3 regions of the Azospirillum sp. A26 genome follow, and region 1 is predicted to be linked to each of the others. Evidence: predicted binding sites of a transcription regulator. Region 1 holds the regulator's gene; each other region holds the start of a gene.
What was found. The regulator PhoB, encoded in region 1, activates phosphate uptake and scavenging genes when phosphate is short. The targets are predictions, from matches to a motif close to TNTCATAAAACTGTCA.
Positions count from the first base shown of each region.

Region 2: a site for PhoB is predicted at 2,743-2,758, ahead of ABNQ39_RS32150 (DUF47 domain-containing protein). Genes of this name have one in related genera too.
Region 3: a site for PhoB is predicted at 3,086-3,101, ahead of ABNQ39_RS22360 (5'-nucleotidase, lipoprotein e(P4) family). Genes of this name have one in related genera too.

Region 1 is NZ_CP170472.1:2,494,459-2,499,176, forward strand. It holds gene pstA (phosphate ABC transporter permease PstA) at 1-895, shown strand, start outside; gene pstB (phosphate ABC transporter ATP-binding protein PstB) at 985-1,731, shown strand; gene phoB (phosphate regulon transcriptional regulator PhoB) at 1,846-2,550, shown strand; gene ABNQ39_RS12590 (SAM hydrolase/SAM-dependent halogenase family protein) at 2,637-3,365, shown strand; gene ABNQ39_RS12595 (Bax inhibitor-1/YccA family protein) at 3,472-4,197, opposite strand; gene ABNQ39_RS12600 (ABC transporter permease) at 4,344-4,718, opposite strand, start outside.
Region 2 is NZ_CP170476.1:267,733-272,450, forward strand. It holds gene ABNQ39_RS32135 (response regulator) at 1-501, shown strand, start outside; gene ABNQ39_RS32140 (hypothetical protein) at 536-841, opposite strand; gene ABNQ39_RS32145 (inorganic phosphate transporter) at 985-1,998, opposite strand; gene ABNQ39_RS32150 (DUF47 domain-containing protein) at 2,012-2,656, opposite strand; gene ABNQ39_RS32155 (hypothetical protein) at 2,925-3,440, shown strand; gene ABNQ39_RS32160 (glycosyl hydrolase family 17 protein) at 3,447-4,718, opposite strand, start outside.
Region 3 is NZ_CP170473.1:1,836,731-1,841,448, reverse strand. It holds gene urtD (urea ABC transporter ATP-binding protein UrtD) at 1-583, shown strand, start outside; gene urtE (urea ABC transporter ATP-binding subunit UrtE) at 598-1,293, shown strand; gene ABNQ39_RS22370 (COG4315 family predicted lipoprotein) at 1,406-1,801, shown strand; gene ABNQ39_RS22365 (hypothetical protein) at 1,989-2,141, shown strand; gene ABNQ39_RS22360 (5'-nucleotidase, lipoprotein e(P4) family) at 2,183-3,064, opposite strand; gene ABNQ39_RS22355 (glutathione S-transferase family protein) at 3,188-3,820, opposite strand; gene ABNQ39_RS22350 (LysR family transcriptional regulator) at 3,929-4,718, shown strand, end outside.

The DNA.
Region 1 (4,718 bases):
GGCGCTGGCCGGGACGACGCAGACAATCTGGGTCCGCGCCGACGACCAGATCGACCAGCTGGTGAAGGGCGCCTACCGCCGCGACCTGCCGGAGAGCGAGCGCGGGATCGGCGACGCCAGGATCGCCGCCGCCGACGCGCTGCTGGCCTCGGGTGCGCTGGCGCAGGGCTTCAACACCACCCTGTTCACGGCGGGCGACAGCCGGGAGCCGGAACAGGCCGGCATCGGCGGCGCCATCGCCGGCTCGCTGCTGACCCTGCTGGTGACGATGGCGCTGTCGGTGCCGACCGGCATCGCCGCCGCGGTCTATCTGGAGGAATTCGCGCCGAAGAACCGCTGGACCGACCTGATCGAGGTGAACATCAACAACCTCGCCGCGGTGCCGTCGATCATCTTCGGCCTGCTCGGCCTCGCGGTGTTCCTGGGATTCTTCGGCATGCCGCGCTCCGCCCCGCTGGTCGGCGGGCTGGTGATGGCGCTGATGACGCTGCCGGTCATCATCATCGCGTCCCGCGTCGCGCTGAAGGCGGTGCCGCCGTCGATCCGTCAGGCGGCGCTGGGCGTCGGCGCCTCGCCCTTGCAGACGGTGCTGCACCATGTGCTGCCGCTGGCGATGCCCGGCATCCTGACCGGCACCATCATCGGCATGGCCCGTGCGCTGGGCGAGACGGCGCCGCTGCTGATGATCGGCATGGTCGCCTTCATCGTCGACGTGCCCCATGGGCTGACCGACAGCGCCACGGTGCTTCCGGTGCAGATCTACATGTGGGCCGACAGTCCGGAGCGGGCCTTCACCGAGCGCACCTCGGCGGCGATCCTGATCCTGCTCGGCGTCCTGATCCTGCTGAACGGCGCGGCCGTGATCCTGCGCAAGATTTTCGAGAGACGGTGGTGAGCGTCATGAGCATTCAGAACCCGCTGAAGCTGCGGCCCCGCGCCGGCGACCGTGCCGGTCAACACGCGGGCGCCGCGCTGCCCAACAAGATGACCGCCCGCGGGGTGACGGTGTTCTACGGGGCCAAGCAGGCGTTGAAGGGCATCGACCTCGACATCCAGGAAAACCGGGTGCTGGCGCTGATCGGCCCGTCCGGCTGCGGCAAGTCGACCTTCCTGCGCTGCCTGAACCGGATGAACGACACCATCGAGGGCTGCCGGGTCGACGGGCGGATCGCGCTCGACGGCGAGGATGTCTATGGCAAGGCGGTCGATGCGGTGCAGCTGCGCGCCCGTGTCGGCATGGTGTTCCAGAAGCCGAACCCCTTCCCCAAGTCGATCTACGACAATGTCGCCTACGGCCCGCGCATCCACGGCCTGGCCTCCGGCCGCGACGAGCTGGACGAGGTGGTGCAGACCTCGCTGAAGCGCGCCGGGCTGTGGGGCGAGGTGAAGGACCGGCTGCGCGAACCGGGCACCAGCCTGTCCGGCGGCCAGCAGCAGCGGCTGTGCATCGCCCGCGCCATCGCCGTCAGCCCCGAGGTGATCCTGATGGACGAGCCCTGCTCGGCGCTCGACCCCATCGCGACCGCCCACATCGAGGAGCTGATCGACGAGCTGCGGGCCAACTACACCATCGTCATCGTCACCCACAACATGCAGCAGGCCGCCCGCGTGTCGCAGCGCACCGCCTTCTTCCATCTCGGCGAGATGGTGGAGTGCGACGACACCGAGGACATCTTCACCAACCCGCGCGACGAGCGCACCCAGGGCTACATCACCGGCCGCTATGGCTGAGATCCGCCCTGTGTGCCCCCTGTCTTTCCCAATGCCCGCCCCTCTTCCCTCCTTTGTTGAAAAGGCTGTGCCATGCCGGTTAACGTCGAGACGCGCGCTGTGAACGGAGCCACCATGAACGCGGCCCTGAAGCCGCTCGTCCTGATCGTCGAGGACGAGGCCGACATCCTGACGCTGCTGAAGTACAACCTGGAAAAGGAAGGCTTCCGCGTCGCCACTGCCAGCGACGGCGAGGAGGCCCTGCTGGCCGCCGGCGAGCAGACGCCGCACATCGTCCTGCTCGACTGGATGCTGCCGCTGATGAGCGGGCTGGAGGTCTGCCGCCAGCTGCGCCGCAACGCCAAGACCCGCGACATCCCGATCATCATGCTGACTGCCCGCGGCGAGGAAGGCGACCGGGTGCGCGGCCTGAATTCCGGCGCCGACGACTACATCACCAAGCCCTTCTCCCCGACCGAGCTGGTGGCGCGCATGCGCGCCGTGCTGCGCCGCGCGTCGCCCGGCATGACCGATGAGGTGCTGACCTTCGCCGACGTCACGATGGATCTGGCCGCCCACCGCGTCCGCCGCAACGGCCGGGACGTACACCTCGGCCCGACCGAATTCCGCCTGCTGCGCCATTTCATGCAGCATGCCGGCCGGGTGTTCTCGCGCGAACAGCTGCTCGATCTGGTGTGGGGCCATGACGTGTACGTCGAGCCGCGTACGGTCGACGTACACATCCGCCGCCTGCGCAAGGCGATGAATGAGGAGGACGAGCTGGACCTGATCCGCACCGTGCGGTCGGCCGGCTACGCGCTGGATACCAAGTCGGTGTGAGCCCAGGGTTGGGATGGGGGTAGGATGGGGGCAGAACCACCGCAGCATTGGTGAGACTGGCCCCCATGCCTTCCCCCATATCCCCCATGATCCTGCTCTTCACCGATTTCGGGCTTTCCGGTCCCTACACCGGCCAGATGAAGGCGGTGTTGGCGCAACAGGCGCCGGCCGTGCCGGTCATCGACCTGTTCGCCGACGCCCCCGCCTTCGACCCGCAGCTTTCCGCTTATCTGCTGGCTGCCTACGCTGCGGCCTTCCCGGCCGGCAGCGTCTTTCTCTCTGTCGTCGATCCCGGCGTCGGCACCGACAGGCGGCCGGTGATGGTGGAGGCCGACGGGCGCTGGTTCGTCGGTCCCGACAACGGCCTGTTCGCGTTGATCGCCCGCCGCACAACGTCGCTAAACGCCTGGACAATCGACTGGATCCCGGACCGGCTGTCCGCCAGCTTCCATGGCCGCGACCTGTTCGCCCCCGTCGCCGCCTGCCTCGCCACCGGGCATGCCGTGGCGCGCAGCCCGCTCGATCCCGCCGCCATCGACCGTCCGGACTGGCCGGACGAACTGCCGCGCATCGTCTATGTCGATGTCTACGGCAATGCCATGACCGGCCTGCGGGCCTCCGCCCTGCCCGCCGATGCGGTGCTGACCGCCGGTGGCGCCCGCATCGCCCGCGCCCGCACCTTCGGTGCCGTCGGGCCGGGAGAGCCGCTGTGGTACGAGAACTCCAACGGGCTGGTGGAGATCGCCGTCAACCGCGGGCGGGCCGACCGGGTGCTGGGGCTGGCGGTCGGCGACCCGGTGACGGTGGAGTCCTGAGAAAAGCCGGACAAAAGAAAACCGCCCGGAAGCGGGTGCTTCCGGGCGGCTGGCGCGTGATCCGATGCTTGTCCGATCAGGCGTCTCGGGTCGAATGTCTTTAGGCTCAGTCGTTGTTGCGCTGGCCCAGGAACTGCAGCAGGAACTGGAACAGGTTGATGAAGTCCAGGTACAGCGTCAGGGCGCCCATCAGGGCCAGCTTGCCGGTGCTCTCGTGATCGTAGCCCTCGGCGTAGCTTTCCTTGATCGCCTGGGTGTCATAGGCGGTCAGGCCGGTGAAGATCAGCACGCCGATGGCGGAGATCGCGAAGTGCAGGGCCGGCGACTGGAAGAAGATGTTCGCCAAGCCGGCGATCACCAGACCGATGACGCCCATCATCAGGAACGAGCCCATCTTCGACAGGTCGGCCTTCGTGGTGTAGCCGTAGAGGCTCATCGCCAGGAAGGTCGCGGCGGTGACGAAGAAGGTCAGCGCGATCGACGCCCCGGTGAAGACCAGGAAGATGGCCGACATCGACAGGCCCATCGCGCCGCAATAGGCCCAGAAGATCATCTGTGCCGATGCGAAGGACAGGCGCTGGATGCCGAAGGACAGCACCATGACGAAGGCGAGCGGAGCCAGCATCACCACCCACTTCAGCGGCGTGCCGAAGATGGTGGCCATCATGGCCGGGCTGGACGACACGAGTGCCGCGACCAGACCCGTCAGGATCAGGCCGGCACCCATGTAGTTGTAGACGCGCAGCATGTGCTGGCGCAGGCCTTCGTCGAAGTATCCCCGATCTGTCGCGCGGCCTGCGGTCGCGAAGCGGTTATAGGTCGGGTCTGCCATGGTTTGGTTTCCTCGATGGAATAGGGTGATCCCGTGCCAGGACATATTGGCGAGTCCGTCAGGCGGTTCAATAGGAATCGGCAGCGGTTTTTCCAGATGAAATAGCTTTCACGTTTCGTTTTTCCTGCGGCTTCATGACGCGGGAATCACTCGTTCCGAAGCAATGGCGCCGAAGGCTGGCCCAAAGCCCGCCAAGTACCATAGAACCCGAAAGCCAGCGTGATCGCCGTGCTCAGCAAAGCGGTGGTTATGACCGCCGACGGCAGGAAGCTCCATTCCCAATGCATCAGGAACTTCAGCACCGCCCAGGCGGTCAGCGTGCCGATGATGCCGGCGATGACCGCGGTCAGCAGGCCCAGCAGCCCGTATTCCAGCAGGAAGGCGCGCAGCACGTCGCCGCGCGTGGCGCCCAGCACCTTCAGCACCACCGCGTCGTAGACCCGGCGGCGGTGGCCGGCGGCGACCGCCCCGGCCAGAACCAGCGTCCCGGCGGCCAGCGTGATGCCGGCGACGATGCGCAC
Region 2 (4,718 bases), on a different replicon from region 1:
CTGCGCCGGCAGCTTGCCCGCATCGCCGGGGGGCGGGTGGGAGCGACACCCCAGGCCCAGGCAATCGTTCCCACGTCCCCTGCTCAGCCCTCTCCCCGTCCCGCCCAACCGCCGCGCCTGCTGATCGCCGAGGATCTGTCGATCAACCGCGAACTGCTGGCGGCTTTGTTCAAGGACAGCGGCTACTGCATCGATCTGGTGGCCGACGGGGCGGCGGCGGTGGAGGCGGTGAAGGCCGGCGACTACGACCTCGTGCTGATGGACGTGCAGATGCCGGGGATGGACGGGCTGGAGGCGAGCCGCGCCATCCGCGCCCTGCCGCCGCCCCACGGCGACCTGCCGATCCTGGCGCTGACCGCCGGTTCGTCGGACGAGGAACGGCGCGACTGCCGCGACGCCGGCATGAACGGGCACATCGGCAAGCCCTATGAGCGCGACCTGCTGCTGCGTCAGGTCGCACGCACGCTGGCCGCCGGGCGCAGCCGCACCGGCGCCGCCTGAAGGCCCGCCTCAAGCCGGGTCAGGGCTGCTCCGGTCAGGGCTGCTCGAACACCCTGGGGAAATGGGCGAGACGCCGGCCGAACAGGCTTTGCGGCGTGGCGTCGGTCACGACCGGCTCCGCTTGGCTGGCGGGCAGCGGCGCCATGGGCAGGGGCGTGGCGGAGAGCGCGCGCGCCGAGGTCGGGCGGGAGCGGCGTTCGGTCTTCTCGGGTGGGGCGTAGAAATGCAGGGTCAGCTGGCCGTCGGCTTCCGCCGCATAGGGCAAGCCTGGGACCGTCCGGCGTTCGGTGCCGGGAAGCACATACTGCTCACCTTGGTCGGTGCGTTCGATATGCGGCATGACCGGTATCCTGTCTCCACCGGACCGATCCTGCCGTTCCCGCCCTTGCGGGTCAAGGGCGGGCTGCGTCACGAAGGGCTTATCCGATCGTACCGGTATCCGCCCCCTCGTTCACAGGGTGTTCTCCCCCCGGATCGAGGCCCTTACGGGCGCAGGACGCTCGACACCAGCAGGTAGGACAGCCAGGCGACGATGCCGGAGGCGGGAATCGTCAGCACCCAGGCCCAGACGATTCGGCCCGCCAGACCCCAGCGCACCGCCGAGGTGCGGCGGGCGGAGCCGACGCCGACGATGGCGCCGGTGATGGTGTGGGTGGTCGAAACCGGGATGCCCAGCCACGTCGCGCCGAACAGCGTGATGGCGCCCGCCGTCTCGGCGCAGAAGCCCTGGTAGGGCTTCAGGTCGGTGATGCGCGACCCCATGGTGCGGACGATGCGCCAGCCGCCCATCATGGTGCCCAGCCCCATCGCCAGCTGGCAGGCGATGATGACCCAGAAGGGAACGTGGAAGGTATCGCCCAGCATGCCCTGGCTGAACAGCAGGACGGCGATGATGCCCATCGTCTTCTGCGCGTCGTTGCCGCCATGGCCCAGGCTGTAGAGCGCCGCCGAGAAGAGCTGCCAGTGCCGGAACTGGCGGTCGACCGTGAAGGGGGCGGCCCGGCGCAGCGCCCAGGACAGCACCAGCATCAGGAACAGCGCCAGCAGGAGGCCGATGCCGGGCGACAGCACGATGGCGACCGCCGTCTTGGTGAAGCCGCTGCCGATGATGGCGCCGAAGCCGGCTTTGGCGATGCCCGCCCCGGCGATGCCGCCGACCAGCGCGTGCGAGGAGGAGGACGGCAGCCCGAGATACCAGGTGATCAGGTTCCAGCCGATGGCGCCGATCAGCGCCGCCAGGATCACCGCCGGGTCCATCACCAGCGGATCGACCAGCCCGGTGCCGATGGTGGTGGCGACATGCAGGCCGAAGAACAGGAAGGCGATGAAATTGAAGAAGGCCGCCCAAAGGACGGCCAGCTTGGGCGACAGCACGCGGGTCGACACCACGGTGGCGATGGAGTTCGCCGCGTCGTGCAGGCCGTTGATGAAGTCGAAGGCGAGCGCCACCAGAACGATGACGGCGATCGCCGGCAGGCCGAGTTGCAGGGCCTCCATGACCGGGACCGCCTCAGACCTGATCGAGCGTGATGCCCGCGACCAGGTCGCCGACGTCGTCGCACCGGTCGGTCACCGCCTCCAGCATCTCGTACAGCTCGCGCCGGCCGAGGAAGGCGATCATGTCCGGCTTCTCCGCGATCAGCGACTGGAGCGCGCTGCGCAGGATGTCGTCGGCCTCGTCCTCGATGTCGGACAGCCGGCCGCAGAGATGGTCGATCCGCTCGGCGTTGCGGGCGATGGAGCCCAGGAGCGGCATCAGCTCGACCAGCACGTCGGCCTGCTGGCGGATCAAAGCGACGAAGCGGCGCATCGGTTCGTCGAACGCCTCGATGCCATAGAGGCCGGCATGACGTGGCACCTCGTCCATCAGGTCGATGGCGTCGTCCAGCGCGTTGATCAGCGACAGGATGTCCGAGCGGTCGAATGGGGTGATGAAGGCGCGGTGCAGGTCGCGCCCGGCATCCTTGGTGATGCGGTCGGCGTCCTTCTCCACCCGCTTCAGCGCGGCGACCTTCTGCGCGCGGTCGTCCGGTCCGGAATCCATCACCGCTTCCAGCGCAATGGATGCTGCCACGATATGGCGGGCCTGCTCGACGAACTGGTCGACGAAGCGTTCCTCCTTCGGCATCAGCGAACGGAATGCGCGCAGCAGCATGGGACGGTGACTCGCATAGACTGAATGGTTTGGCGCTGCTCTTAGCACGCTTCGCGGTGCGGTGCAGCGGCGGCATGTCATGTAAAGGTCATGAAACAGTCATTTGGTAGCAAAATCGCCACAGGTCGCGGCACATCGCCGCGTTTCACCCCTCCAACCGATCCGGCAAACCAGTTGGGCCGGCACCGTCAGCCGACCCCATGGAAAGCCGCCGGCCGCCTTCCCAAATCTCACCCGAAGCCCCTTCCCCGACCGCAGGGTTCCGCCCATGACGTGCCCATCCCCCGTTTCCCGCCTTGCCATGCCGGCGCTTGCCGCCCTGCTTCTGAGCGCCGCCCCGCTGCATGCCCAGACGGTTCCGCCCGACGACCCGGCCGGCCGGTGCAGCCCGACCGTCTCGGCCGCGCTCAGCACCTGGGACACCGGAGTCGCGGCGGCGGAGCGTTTCGGCGACAAGGCCGCGGCGGTGGCGCGCGAGAAGGGACGGGAGTATCTGCTGCCGCTGCTGGGGATCGACCCGAAGGCGGTGCCGCCCGACGCCAAGGGCGGCGGCACGACCGACGATGTCGGCCGCGCGCTGGAGGAAAGCCGCAACGATCCCAAGCGCCGCGCCGACCTCTGCGCCGCCATCACCCGCGCGGCGGACGAGGCGAAAAACTCGGCCGGCGCCGGGCTCGACGCGCTGAAACGGGCCCTGGACAACTGGCAGCTGACGCCGCCCGCCGCTCCGGCGCCCGGCCCCGCTCCGGAGACGCCGAAGCAGGACGGGCTGATCAAGACCTGATCCGGATCAGATCCGCCGCAGCGGACGCCGGGCGCTCCACACCCCGGCCAGGAAGGGCAGCGCCAGCAGGATCTGCAAGGCTGCCCAACCCAGCGCTTCCCAGTTCGGCCGGGTCCACTCGACCTCGTGCAGCGCCTCCGTGAAGGGCAGCTGGCCGTAGATCAGCGATTCGAGCGGCACGAAGCCCTCGGCCACCACGGTCAGCAGCGCCGCCAGCAGAAGCCCGAAGCCCAGGACCGACTCGACCGGCAGGCGGCGGACGGCGCCGCACAGGCCGCGCGGCGCACCGTCCGCGAAGGGAATCGCCGGACGGAACAGGCTGGCGATGCCGAGAGCGCCACGCGTCTCCGTCCCCACCGGCCGGCGGGCGGCGCGGATCAGGCCCAGCACCGGCAGCGCCACCGCCGGGATCAGCAGATACGGGTTGGGGAAGTCGCGGTAGCGGCCGTCGAAGACGATCAGCAGCGACCAGACCAGCGCCGCGACGCCCAGCGCCACGGCACTCCACCGCCCGACCCGCTCGGTGCGGGTCAGGGCCGGGCGGGCGTGGCGCAGGCCGACCAGCGGCTCGCTCGCCAGACCGCCGCTGGCCAGCGTGCGGTGGGCGGTCAGCAGCACCGCCAGCGACAGCGCCGCGGTCAGCGCCAGCATCGCCACCGCCAGCGTGGTGTCCTGCCAGTAATGCTTGCCATGCTCCGCCAGGAAGGCGGCGCGGACATAGAGGGTGGACAATACCTGCGCCAGCAGGATCAGCACCGCCCAGCCGGTGCCCGGCAGATGGCGGCGCAGCAGCGCCAGCCCGCACAGCAGCACCAGCGCCAGCCCGCTCGACGCCGCGAACAGCCAGGGCCACGCGACATTGCCGACGACCGGCCCGGCCAGCGAGAATTTCGGCGTGCGGTCGGCGTTGTACAGGCCCCAATGGCCGCCGACCGTGCCCTCCAGCTTGGCCTTCCACTCCTGGTCGAAGGCCTCGATCACGTTGTAGTCGAAGCCCTCCTGCTCGGCCATGCGGACGAAGGCGTTGACGAACTTCGCCTTGTTGACCAGCCCCGGCACGGCGGCGCCGCGCGAGCGGCCCTGCGTCGGCCAGCCGGTCTCGCCGACCAGGATCGGCTTGCCCGGGAAGCGGTGGGCGATGGTGCGGTAGCTCTGGCGGATGCGCTCGGTCGCCGCCTCGACGCCGGCCGGCACGTCCTCCCAATAGGGCAGCAGATGGATGGTCAGGTAATCGACATGGTCCGCGATCTGCGGGTATTTCAGCCACCATTCCCAGAC
Region 3 (4,718 bases), on a different replicon from region 1:
CAAGACCCGCCCCGACACCGGCACCATCCTGTTCGAGGGCGACACCGACCTGACTCGCCTGCGCGAGGCGGCCATCGCCAACCTCGGCATCGGCCGCAAGTTCCAGCGCCCGACCGTCTTCGAGCCGCACACGGTGTGGGACAATCTGGAACTGGCGCTGAAGGCGCCGCGCCGGCCGCTGAAGACGCTGACCTACGCCATCAGCCGCGACGACCGGGCCCGCATCGAGGAGATCCTGGACATCACCCGCCTGTCGGCCCTGCGCAGCCGGCAGGCCGGCAGCCTGTCGCACGGCCAAAAGCAATGGCTGGAGATCGGCATGCTGCTGGCCCAGGACCCCAAGCTTCTTCTGGTCGACGAGCCGGTCGCCGGCATGACCGACGCCGAGACCGAACAGACCGCCGAGCTGCTGTGCAGCATCGCCGGCAAGCACTCGGTGATCGTCGTGGAGCATGACATGAGCTTCGTCCGCGCGCTCGGCGTCAAGGTGACGGTGCTGGCCGAGGGCTCGGTGCTGGCCGAAGGCTCGCTGGACGCGGTCAGCGCCAACCAACAGGTCATCGACACCTATCTCGGCCGCTGACGGGAGACATTATAATGCTAGACGTTCGCTCTCTCGATCTGCATTACGGCGCCGCCCAGGCCCTGCGCAGCGTTTCCATGAAGGCCGAAATCGGCAAGGTCACCTGTCTGGTCGGCCGCAACGGCGTCGGCAAGTCCAGCCTGCTGCGCGCCATCGTCGGGCTGAAACCGGTGTCCGGCGGCTCCATCGGCTGGGACGGCGCCGACGTGACGAAGATGGCGCCGGCCGACCGGGCGCGGCGCGGCATCGCCTATGTGCCGCAGGGGCGCGAGATCTTCCCGCTGCTGACGGTGCGGGAGAATTTGCTGACCGGCTACGCCCCGCTGCCGCGCGCCCAGCGCTCGATCCCCGACGAGGTGTTCGAGCTGTTCCCGGTGCTGAAATCCATGCTGGAGCGCCGTGGCGGCGACCTGTCGGGCGGCCAGCAGCAGCAGCTCGCCATCGGCCGCGCCCTGGTGACGCGCCCGCGCCTGCTGGTGCTGGACGAGCCGACCGAGGGCATCCAGCCGTCGATCATCAAGGACATCGGCCGCGCCATCTCCTACCTGCGCGACAAGGGCACCATGGCGATCCTGCTGGTCGAGCAGTATTTCGACTTCGCCCGCGACCTTGCCGACGACTGGGTGGTGATGGAGCGCGGCGAGGTGATGCTGTCCGGTCCGCGCAGCGGCCTGGACGAGCAGGAGGTCCGCAAATACCTGACGGTATAACCCCGATGGCATGGCGTTCCGGCCGGTGACGGGGGGAATATCCGCGGCCCCGTTGCGTCCTCGATTCATCGGGCCTGCCGTCCGGCGGGCCTGTTTCGGGAGGAATTGCGCAATGAAGTCCGCACTCCGTATCGCCGCCGCCGCCATCGGCCTGGGGGCCGTCCTGTCCGGCGCCCCGGCATTTGCTCAGGACAAGGAACCGGCCATGACGGGCAAGACCGCGATGGGTCCTGTCCTGACCGACGCGAAGGGCATGACGCTCTATGTCTTCGACAAGGACGGTACCGGCAAGTCGGCCTGCAACGGGCCTTGCGCGACCAACTGGCCGCCGCTGATGGCTCCCGCCTCCGCCAAGCCGATGGGCAAATACAGCGTCGTCACCCGCGACGACGGAAGCCGGCAGTGGGCCTACAATGGCAAGCCGCTCTACAACTGGGCCAAGGATGCGAAGCCGGGCGACACCACCGGCGACGGCGTGAACAACGTCTGGCACGTGGCGAAGCCATAACGTTCGGGGTATCGCGGGGCCGTGGTTACTGTCGTCCGGCGCCACGGCCCTGCCTTCGCCGGGAGTATACTTATCCGGTCGAGGTAATGCGCAAACGCCGTCTTCGTGGGCTGCGCTCTTTAAAGGTCGTTAAGGATCCGAACCGCATGATGACCTCAACGCCATCTTGCTCACGGAGCCGCAGGTCATGTCGATCTACAACGCCGCCTCGTTCGAAGCCGCCCCCTCCGCCGAACCGAAGGTCCGCAAGATGAGCGGCCTGCCGCGTCTGGCGGTCTGGACCGTCATGATCGGCACGCCGTGGCTGCTGATCGTGGAAGCGGTGCGCCTGATCTTCTGAAGCTCGACACTCCAGGCCCGGCGCACCGTCCTTTCAAACTGTTATTGGGCCGGTGCCACCCAGGGCTCCAGCGCGCCGATCTTCTTGGCCCGCTTCTCATCCGCCGACAGTTTGAAATTATGCCCGAAGGGCGCGCTCTCGAACGAGCCGTAACCGGGATTGGCCAGCATCAGCCAATCGCGCCCGAAATGCTCCTTCGCCGCCTCGAACGCCTTCAGACGGTCGGCCTCGCTGCCGTTGTAGGCATCGCTGAAGTCGCCAAAATTGTCGCCGAACAGCAGAACGATCCGGTACTCCTTGGCGATGTAGGCGCGCCGCGTCCCCTTCGCCGAACCCCAATCCGGCTTTTCCTTCGACATCAGGAAGGTATCGACGTTGCCGCCCATCGGGAAGCCTAGCGCCTGCGCGTTGCGGCGGGTCGGCTCTTCCTGGTCGGCGTTGCGGTTGGTGACGTAGAACACCTTCACGCCCTTCGATTCGGCGTATTGGGTGAACTCGACCGCGCCCGGCACCGCCGTCGCCTTCTCCGCCTTCACCCAGGCATCCCAGGTCTTGGGCGAGAATTCGCCGTTGGTGGTGACCAGCCCGGCCTGATAGGCGGAGTTGTCCATCGCCGTCTCGTCCAGGTCCAGCACCACCGCCGGCGGCAGATCCTGGTAGTTGCCGGTCTGCTCGGTCGCCGCGGTCCAGGTCTTTTCGGCCAGCGCCTTGTCCAGCTGGATCCTGCCCAGCGCATAGACCGCCAGCGAGTTCGCCTTGTATTCGACCGACCGCTGCATCCACAGCTCGGCGTTCAGCAGATCGCTTTGCGGCACCGGGCCTTGGGGAGCCGGATCCGCCGCCAGGGCGGGGCCGGCCAGAAGGGAAAGGGCAACCGCACCGGACAGCAGCGACCAGCGCCCGGAACAGGCGGAATTGCGCATCGACTCAATCCATCCATCAAGTGTCATGGAACTGTCATCGAAGCACAGATTCGGGTGCTTGGCGACGGTCCCGTGACGCTTGCGTCATGGTAATGGGCACGCTTGCGTCATGGCGGCCGGTCTTCAGGCCGGCTGGGGGATGGTGCTTTCCGGCATCGGGGTCAGCGCCGGGATCGCCTCCACCCGCTCCAGCCAGCGCCGCACCGCCGGATAGGGATCGAGCGGGATGTGGCCTTCCGGGGCGCGGGCGACATAGGCGTAGCAGGCGATGTCGGCGATGGTCGGCCGCTCCGCCGCCAGCCAGTCGCGGGTCGCCAGATGGCTGTCCATGAAGCGCAGCAGGTGTTCCGCAATCCTGTGCGCGTCGGCCAGCGTCCCGGCCCCGCCCCACAGCGTCAGGATGCGCGCCAGCGCCGGCCCGAATCGCAGGTCGCCGGCGGCGACCGACAGCCAGCGCTGCACCTGCGCTGCCTGATCCGGCGCCTTCGGGTTCCACAGGCCGGAAGCGTCGTAGCGATCGGCGAGATAGACGAGAATGGCGACCGAGTCCGGCAGGACGAGATCGCCGTCGACCAGCACCGGGATCTGTCCGAAGGGATTTAGCGCGAGGAAGGCATCCGACCGGCGAACCTCGGCGTTTGCTTCGACATAGCGGTATGGCAGGCCGAGGATGTTCAGGAAGGCTTCGACCCGGTGGGCATGCCCCGACAGCGGCGTGCCGTACAGCGTGATGGTGGGATCGGTGCTGGTGCTCATGGCAAGGCCCCTTCTCTGTAGATCGCGGATGCCCACAGCCAACCACTTGCGCCGTTCCGCAGGAATGGGTTTTGATGAAAAGGGACTCTTTCAGGAATTGGAAGAATTGTGGACCGGCTGGATGAACTGACGATCTTCGTCGCGATCCTGGAGACCGGCAGCCTTGCCGGTGCGGCCAAGCGGCTGCGGCGGTCGGCGCCCGCCGTCACCCGCGCGCTGTCGGGGCTGGAGGAGCGGCTGGGCGTCCGGCTGATCGAGCGGACCACCCGCAACCTCGCCCCCACCGATGCCGGCCGGCGATTGGCCGAACAGGCGCGCCGGCTGCTGGCCGATTACGACGAGGCGCTGGCCGCCACCGGAACCGACCGGCCGATGCGCGGGCGGCTGCGTGTCACCGCGCCAGTGATGTTCGGGCGCAAGCATGTGACGCCTCTGGTCCTCGACTTCATGCGGGAGTTTCCGGACATCCGCGTCGAGCTGACGCTGTCCGACGGCAACCTCGACCTGATCGAGGAGGAGCTGGACGTGGCGATCCGCATCGGCCCGCTGCCCGACTCCGGCCTCGTCGCCCGGCGGGTGGGGCAGGTCGGGCGCTTTCTGGTCGCCAGCCCCGGCTATCTGGCACGGCGCGGCACGCCGTCGATGCCGGAGGATCTGTCCGGCCACGACATCATCCTGACGACGGCCCGGCCCGGTCCGCCGGACTGGCGCTTTCTGATCGACGGGCGGGAGCGGGTGCTGCGGGTGACGCCGAAGCTGGCGGTCAGCCACATCGAGCCGGCCCTGCTCGCCGCCCGCGACGGGCATGGCATCGCCCGCCCGCTGTCCTATCAGGCGGCGGACGACCTCGCCGCCGGCACGCTGGTGCGCCTGATGCCGCACGCCGAGCCGGAACCGC